DNA from 2 places in the Enterobacter nematophilus genome. Region 1 is predicted to be linked to the other one. Evidence: riboswitches for the same ligand, from Rfam matches in the RefSeq annotation. Region 1 holds a riboswitch; the other holds the start of a gene.
What was found. Region 1 has a riboswitch for thiamine pyrophosphate ahead of thiM (hydroxyethylthiazole kinase). Riboswitches for the same ligand answer to the same signal wherever they lie in the genome.
Positions count from the first base shown of each region.

Region 2: linked by a shared signal. The riboswitch ahead of thiB (thiamine ABC transporter substrate binding subunit) and the one ahead of thiM (hydroxyethylthiazole kinase) in region 1 are both predicted to bind thiamine pyrophosphate.

Region 1 covers NZ_JAPKNE010000002.1:250,884-255,094, reverse strand. The annotation lists gene OSH03_RS07905 (PfkB family carbohydrate kinase) at 1-240, shown strand, start outside; gene OSH03_RS07900 (GntR family transcriptional regulator) at 214-960, opposite strand; gene thiD (bifunctional hydroxymethylpyrimidine kinase/phosphomethylpyrimidine kinase) at 1,003-1,803, opposite strand; gene thiM (hydroxyethylthiazole kinase) at 1,800-2,570, opposite strand; TPP riboswitch at 2,606-2,702, opposite strand; gene OSH03_RS07885 (hypothetical protein) at 3,006-3,707, opposite strand.
Region 2 covers NZ_JAPKNE010000004.1:158,844-163,054, reverse strand. The annotation lists gene thiP (thiamine/thiamine pyrophosphate ABC transporter permease ThiP) at 1-1,126, opposite strand, end outside; gene thiB (thiamine ABC transporter substrate binding subunit) at 1,102-2,085, opposite strand; TPP riboswitch at 2,117-2,217, opposite strand; gene sgrR (HTH-type transcriptional regulator SgrR) at 2,254-3,909, opposite strand; gene sgrT (glucose uptake inhibitor SgrT) at 3,998-4,150, shown strand.

The sequences.
Region 1 (4,211 bases):
GCTACGTGGTATGACGGTGGTGCCTCGGGCGTTGTTCCGGCGTTTCCCGCCACGGTCGTGGACACCATTGGCGCAGGCGACAGCCACGCGGGCGGCACGCTTGCCGGGCTGGCGGCGGGATGGTCACTGGCGGATGCCGTTCTGCTGGGGAATGCCGTGGCGTCCTGGGTGGTCAGCCACCGCGGCGGGGACTGCGCGCCCACACTTGAGGAATTACTCCTCGCACACAAAGACGTATAGGTCGCTGCGACAGTAGCTGATGCTGTACTCAATCGGCCGGTGCTGCTGGTCAAGCGCAACCTGCTTGATCACCAGCACCGGTATTTTTTCGTCCATCTTAATGTGCGCCTGAAACTCGCTGTCCGGCATGCGGGCGCTGACCCGTGAACGGGTGCGCTGCGGGAAGATATTCTGACTGCGGAAGTAGTCGTACAGCGAAATCCCTATCGCATCCGGTTCGGGAATGAGCCCGACCGGCACCCAGGACTCTTCAATCGACACCGCATCGTCATCAACATAGCGAATACGCTTCAGCAAAAAGACGTCGCTGTTCGGCTCCAGCGACAGGTGGCCCGCCACCTCTTCCGGGCATTTCACCACGCGCTTGTTGACCCACAGCGTGTTTGGCGTTTTACCGCGCAGCACCACCTGCTGAGAGAACCCGCGCGCTTCCTTGAGCGAGTATTCGAAGATATTGTTAATTTGCGTGCCGTAACCCCGGGCTCGCGTGACAACACCCTCGGCTTCCAGCGCCTGCATCGCTTTGCGCACGGTGATCCGCGACACCCCCGTTAACTGGCTCAGATCGCGCTCGCCGGGCAAAATGTTCCCGTGCTCCAGCACGCCGCTGCGCACCGCATTTTTTACCGTTTCGGCAAATTTCAGGTACAGCGGCGTGTTGTCAGGCGCGGCGATCCGTTCAGTCAGTTGAGCGATTAACCGGGTATGCGCTTGTTCCATCTCTGTTTTCTCAGGCGTGGTGTTTCCTGCCAGTATACTGGGTTACCACCACGCATGAAAATGATGAACCGGCCCAATACCGTGACCGACTTCCAGAGTATCGGCTTTTGCCAGCGCCGCCGAGAGCCAGATTTTCGCTTCTCGCACCGTCTCAGCCCAGCCGTCATGCCGCGGGCGCAGCGCCGCCAGCGCGGCGGAGAGGGTGCACCCCGTGCCGTGGGTGTTTTTGGTCTGCACGCGCGGAGCCGTAAAACGCTGCTCGCCGTCGCGGGTAAAGAGCCAGTCCGGGCTTTCAGCGTCATCCAGGTGGCCGCCTTTCATCAGCACCGCCCCGCACCCCATCGCCAGCAGCGCGTTCCCCTGCTCTTTCATTTCCCGTTCAGTTTGCGCGTGCGACGTGCCTAACAGCGCGGCGGCTTCCGGCAGATTGGGCGTGATAAGCGCCACCTGCGGCAGCAGCTTACTGCGCAGCGTCTCAACGGCGGAGGCGGAGAGCAGCGGATCGCCGCTTTTTGCCAGCATGACGGTATCCAGCACCACGTTTTGCACCTGATAGCGCTTAAGCCGCTCGGCCACCGCTTCCACAATGTCCGTTTCGGCCAGCATGCCGATCTTGGTGGTATCAATACGCACGTCGCTGAACACCGAATCCAGCTGCGCGGCAACAAAATCCGGCTCGATGCGGTAGACCGACTGCACGCCGCGCGTGTTTTGCGCCACCAGCGCGGTAATCACCGAGCAGCCGTACGCGCCAAGGGCCGAGAAGGTTTTCAGATCGGCCTGGATGCCCGCCCCGCCGCTGGGGTCGGTACCGGCTATGGTGAGAGCGTTAATCCGTTTCATGCCTGCTCCTCCAGCGTATAGAGCGCATCCAGGAACGCGCTGGCAAAACTGCCTGGCCCTTGTGACTGCGCAACGGCCACCGTTCCGGCTCGCTTCATCCATCCGCAGGCGGCGGCAACGTTATCCAGCCGGTCGCCCGGCAGCGAGCAGCTTGCCGCCACAACGGCAGAGAGCGCGCATCCGGTTCCCACCACGCGCGTCATTAACAGGTCTCCGCCCGTGACCGTTCGGGTCCGCTCTCCGTCGGTGATGTAGTCCACCTCGCCGGTGACGACCACAATGGCATGGGTCTGGCGGGCCAGCGCCTGAGCGGCAGGCAACGCGCTGGCGGCGGTGTCGGTGGTATCAACGCCGCGCCCGCCCGCGCTCATTCCGGCAAGGGCCAGGATTTCGGAGGCGTTGCCGCGAATGGCGGCCGGGTTCAGGGCCAGGATTTGATGGCAAAAACGGGTACGGAACGTCAGGGCGCCCACCGCAACCGGGTCCAGCGTCCAGGGTTTGCCTGCCGCCACCGCGCTTTCAATCGCCCGACGCATCGACTGCGCCCGCGGAGAGGTCAACGTGCCGACGTTAATCAGCAGCGCATCAGCGACGGCGGCGAACTGTTCAGCCTCTTCGGCCTCAATCACCATTGCAGGGGATGCGCCAAGCGCCAGCAAAACGTTAGCCGTAAAGGTCTGTACGACATCGTTGGTCATACAATGGGTCAGCGGAGAACGGGTTCGGAAGTGGTGTAAAACGTGTAAATCGAGCAGGTCAGGCTGCATAGGTTCGCTCCTGCCTTGCGTGAAGAAGCGATGACCGGGAAGGCATCTGACTTCCCTACGCTGGCATTATCCAGATCAGGTAATACGGGTATTTCTCAGCCCATCAGCGATGGGGCACCCCGAGTCATGAAGATTGAATCTCTATACTTTTTGCCAGCTTAGGGCAAGTTGCTTGCTGTTGCAAGCCAGCCCTTTCAGTCATCGCTTCTTCACGCTGTACCCCACCTTGTACCTCAGTTTGTACCCCATATCTGTATGACAAAACTTGTTGAATATCTAAACGTGCTTCTAAAAACGACTCGCGTAGAAAACGTCACTGAAGAGTTTCGTCAGTGTAGTTCCTAAGTGTTCTTTTTTTTTGGATGCGGCTGGTAATGTACCAAACAGCGCGAAAGAATAAGAAAATGTAGAGCGGGGTAATCATAATCCTCTTGGTTAAAATGGTATCGTTGATTGTTCAATCTGGGTGTATTCATACGGGTGTGTTTCCTGAAATAGTTGCTCAGTTCCCATTGAATGATCTATTCCGATTCGTTGAAGCACTCGTGCTGACCAGGAATAAAAGCTCTCGTCCTCTCGTCGTAGTGACAGATTTTCAAACAGATATTTCACTGCGTCAGAAATACGAATTCTTTGAGGCGTTATCGCTGGTGTGTCTTCTTGGGTTGCTGCGGTCTTCGCAATTTCAGGCGCTGGCTGGTGTGGCACTACATCAGAAATAATATCAGGCTGAACTGTCAGTGCTTCTGGTGGGGTAATGTGCGCATCAGTTAGCGGAAGTGCTCGTAACTCTAAATTACGTCGTCCTTCGATTTTGGTTACTGATAATAATCCGATGGATTCCATCAATTCGATCAGGTCGTTTGTCTTTGGTCGAGATAAATCACAAACCTTTGCAAGCTCGGATTGCTCTTCGTAACAAACACCGCCGGATCTCTCCCAGTCTGCTACGTAGCAATATAACTTTTGCATCCTGGCGCTGAACTTTACCCTTCCTTTTTCAAGAAGTGGAGAATAGATAAATGGTATTTCTTTGAAGTAGTGGGGAATGTTGAGAGTACGATCTCTTACTTTTCCACCTTTGTCGGTGTATTTGTATTTTGGGTCTGCCTGGATCTGGGCGAGTGTTTTTGCCATTGTTGTTTGCTCCTATGTATGCTCAGTAAGTTACGAATGCTCTTCATTTGGTTTTCTCCGCTTCTCATTCGTGGGTTGGGTTTTGACGCTGAAACGTGGTTGTTACGCGCCAGCTTTCGAATATTTAACCGCCAGGTTTTGACACTCTTCAAGAAGTAGTGCGCTTACGCTCATTTTTCGGCGCTTTGCTTCTTTGAACAGAATCTGAAATGTCGCATCAGGGATCATTAACGATGTGGACGGCGGTAGTTTGGTTTTCTTCTCGATTATTCTGGTTTCCTCCTGGGTTAGCTGGTCACTGGGGTGAAATTTGGCGTTGCTCGCCATTCGTCAAAGCGTCGGATCGCTTCCTCGAACATTTCCACCCTGTCCGTTTGTTCACTCTTACGCGCTCGGACAAGTGAACTGTAAACAAGTGTTCGTGTTGTTCGGCCTGTAATCAAATCTGCGTAGATTTGGTCAACGTTGAAGTAACGCATGTTTTTTGCTCCTGTTTGGTTTTCT
Region 2 (4,211 bases), on a different contig from region 1:
TGCCCGTCAGCTCCAGCGCTTGTCCGGCTTTACGAGCATGACGCGCGTAGAGCTCGCGGCTGCTCCACAACAGCATCATGGTCAGGATCACACAGACCAGCCCGGCTGCCAGCGCGATGTGTAGCGAGGTCCACGTCGCTTGCCACAGGACGGGCTGTTGCAGGACGGACATAAGATTAAGGTTTAAACCATCAACGATGACGGCCAGCAGCGGCGGCAGCAGTAGCAGCAGCGCCAGCGCGATCAGTATAAAATCCGAGATGCGGCTGTGCAGGCTGTCCTGCGGATCGCGCCAGCCGGTGATTTGATTACTGCCAGCGGGAATGGCTTTGCTCAGACGCTGGCTCAACAGCACCAGCGCCAGGCAGCACGCCATCTGCACCATCGCCAGCAGCGCGGCGCGGCCCGGATCGTAGTCGTAGCTTAAGGCCTGATAGATCGCCAGCTCAATGGTGGTAGCCTGCGGTCCGCCGCCGAGCGAAAGCACGGTGGCAAAGCTGGCGAAGCAGAGCATAAAGATCAGCGCGGCAACAGGGGCAATCTGGCGTCGCAGCCACGGCCATTCGACAAAGCGGAAGAACGACCAGCCGCGCATGCCGAGCTGGGCGGCAATCTGGCGCTGCTCGCCGGGTATGTTCTCCAGCGCCTGCAAAAAGAGGCGCGTCGCCATCGGCATATTGAAGAAAATGTGTGCCAGCAGAATGCCCTTCAGCCCGTAGGGAGAGAAGGTCCACTCCAGCCCCAAAGATGCGAAGAGCGAGGCCAGCCAGCCCTGACGACCGTAGACGCTCAGGATGCCAAAAACGGCCACCAGAACCGGCAGGATCAGCGTCATAGCGCACAGGCGAAGCAGAGCCTGCCTGCCGGGAAAACGCCGTCGGTATAGCGCCCGCGCGAGGAAAATGGCCGGGATCGCAGACAGCAGCGCAGAAAGAAACGCCTGCCAGAAGGAGAACAGGATAACGTGCCAGAGATAGCTGTCGTGCCAGAGCGCGAGCAGGTCGCTCTCTGGCGCGTTAAACCACAGTGCAAGAAATGCCCCCAGGCTGACCACCACCATCAGCATGGCGGCGAGCAGGCCGGGGATTAACCAGCCGGGAATTAACGGCTGACGGCGCGTTGCCATTCACTTACCCATGCTGCACGCTGCGCGGCGACCTGCTGCGGCGTAAATTCCAGCGAGGTTGTTGGCTTGGTCAACAGCTCGAAGCCTGCCGGTAGCGCAACGTTGGTGACCGGATACATCCAGTTGCCCGCTGGAATGGCGTTCTGGAACGCCGGTGAAACCATAAATTTCAGGAACTTCTCCGCCAGTTCAGGCTGTTTGCTGGCGGCGGTGCGGGCCGCCACTTCCACCTGCAGATAGTGCCCTTCAGCAAAATTCGCGGCGGCGTAGTTGTCTTTCTTCTCGGCGATAATGTGGTAGGCCGGAGAGGTGGTGTAGCTCAGCACCAGGTCGCTTTCCCCTTTCAGGAACAGGCCGTAGGCTTCGCTCCAGCCTTTGGTGACGGTGACGGTTTTAGCGGCTAGCTTCTGCCACGCTTCCGGCGCGTTATCCCCATAGACTTTCTGCATCCACAGCAGCAGGCCCAGGCCCGGCGTGCTGGTGCGCGGATCTTCGTAAATCACGCGCCACTTCTGGTCGCTTTCCACCAGCTCTTTCAGGCTTTTCGGCGGGTTTTTCAGCTTATTTTTGTCGTAAACAAAAGCAAAGTAGCCGTAGTCGAACGGCACGAAGGTGTCATTTTTCCAGCCGCCCGGCACGTTGACGGCATCTGCCGCCACGCCGCTTTTGGCAAACAGTTTGGTTTGCGTCGCGGCTTCCAGCAGGTTGTTATCCAGCCCAAGCACCACGTCGGCCTTGCTGTTTTTCCCTTCCATGCGCAGACGGTTGAGGAGCGATACGCCATCTTCCAGCGCCACGAACTTCAGTTCGCAGTCGCAGTCGGCTTCAAAGGCTTTTTTCATCACCGGGCCAGGGCCCCAGTCGGCGGAGAAGGAGTCGTAGGTGTAGACCGTCAGGACGGGTTTCGCGAAAGCAGGCAGCGCAAACAGCGCCAGCAGGGGAAGAACGTTTTTTAACACTTTGCACCTCAGGGTTGAGTGGCAAAGGATTTTGAGCGACAGCCTCAAATCCCTTCGCCGGCGTTATCCGGATCAGGTTCGACGGGTATTATCTCAGCGCACATCTGTGATGCAGCACCCCGTTGAGAACGGCGCTATTGTAATGATTTGGTGAATATTACGAAAGCGTTATGGCTCCGGCGGCGCAAACCAGGCGGATTTAAAATCAAACCAGCCCAGGGTGTTCATCCGCAGGCCGCGCATGCTGCGCTGTCCCTGGATCAGCAGCCAGTGGTGGATCAACGGTACGATCGTCTGTCCGGCCAGGAGCTCCTGGCACCACGCGGCCAGATCCATTTCGCCTGCCCGCCACTTCGCGGCGTCCTGCTGCCAGTCCCGCTTGATACAGTGCTGAATGAGGGGCACTTCGTACAGGTGAGAAAAGAGCGAGAAATCCAGCGGCAGCGTAAAGTTGGCGCTGTTGAGCCAGATATCGCTGACGACATCCCCGCGGTGCCATTCATCGTAATCGACTTCCTGAATCGCCAGCGTCACGCCTTCGGCCGCCAGCAGCTTGCTCATGATCTTCGCGATAAAACGGTGCTCAATGTGATCGCGATAGTAGCTGAGGGTAATGGTCTCCAGCCCGGCGGGTTTTTCACTGCGCACCGGCTGAGCATGGTGCCAGCGCGGAAGCAGGCCATATGCCGGGAACCACCAGGTCTGGTATTGATCCTCGGCGTGATAAATCAGGTTCGCCGGGGCCAGAACATGGCTGATCCACCTGCGGACGTCGTGGTTTGCTCCGCGGTGGCTGCGGCTGTCAAAGAGCAGGTAGTAACAGCCCTCCTCCAGGCGACTTTCGAACGCCTTTTCGCTTGTTGTGGGCCCCTCCAGCGTCAGGCCGGCGCTCAGCTCTTCGTTGAGATCCGGTAACACCCAGACGTTCACTTCGTCGATCAGCGCCCGATAGCCAAAGTAGTCATCAAAGGCGCGGATCTTGAGCTGATTGTTGTTATTGCGCGACACGGCGTAGGGGCCCGTGCCAATCGGCAGGCTGGCAAAATTGTTCAGCGATCGCCATTCGCCGGGCAGGATCATTGAGGGCACATAGCCCAGCAGCCACGGCAGCCATTTGTCCGGCTGAGACAGTTCAATGTCCAGCGTCCAGGCCGTGGGGGAGTGGAGCCGCGAGACGTGCGAATAGAGCGGAAGCGTGCGGGCGCGCTCCAGAGAGGCGATGACGTCACTCATCTCCAGCTCGCGGCCATGGTGGAAGTGAATGCCCGGGCGTAAAAAGAAACGCCAGTGCAGGGGGGAAAGCTGCTGCCAGTGGTGCGCGATATCCGCTTCCAGTTCCCCATTTTCCTCATTTATTTTCGTCAGACCGCTGAATATCTGCCGGGCCATGTGGGTTTCAGAACGTCGCAATGCCGTGCCGGGCAACAGGTTTTTCATCGGCCGATAGTAGAGCACCCGCAGAATGTGGCGGCCCTGACGAAAGCTGCGCCCCAGATGCGAGACCAGCATCTGGCGCACGGCGGCCTTGTCGCCCACCAGCTGCACCAGCTGATCGATGCGGTCCTGCTCCAGCAGATCCTCCGCCCGCTGCTGCTGTAGCGCCAGACCGGTATAGAGGAAGGTCAAGCGTGAGCGCTTGCCGCGTCCGGCCTCGGCCTCCCAGCTTAGCCAGCCTTGCTGCTGCATGGTGTTGAGTAACGTGCGCATATGGCGGCGAGAGCAGTTGAGGAGTTCTGCCAGCTCGTTAAGCGTGGTCTCCTGCGATTGACCCTCGCAGCACTGCCACAGGCGGATGAATTGTTGTTGCAGTCGACCGGATGGCATAAAAGAGGAACACCTGACAAAAAATCAGCAATTTATTAATCCCTATATTAAGCCAATAATTCTTCCCGATGAAGTGAGGAGGTAAATTATGAAGAGGTCTACCGCACGTCAGTTTTATCAGCAGTACTTTTCAGCGACAAAAGGATCGTCCTGGCTGGCCCGCCAGTGTGCAGAGCAACGGCTGAAAATATTGGAAGAACTGATGCAGTGGGACGTTACGAAACCGACCTCTTCCCGCTAACTCGCCTCGATCATGTGTGACTGAGTATTGGTGTTTATCACCCGCCAGCAAAATGTTTTTG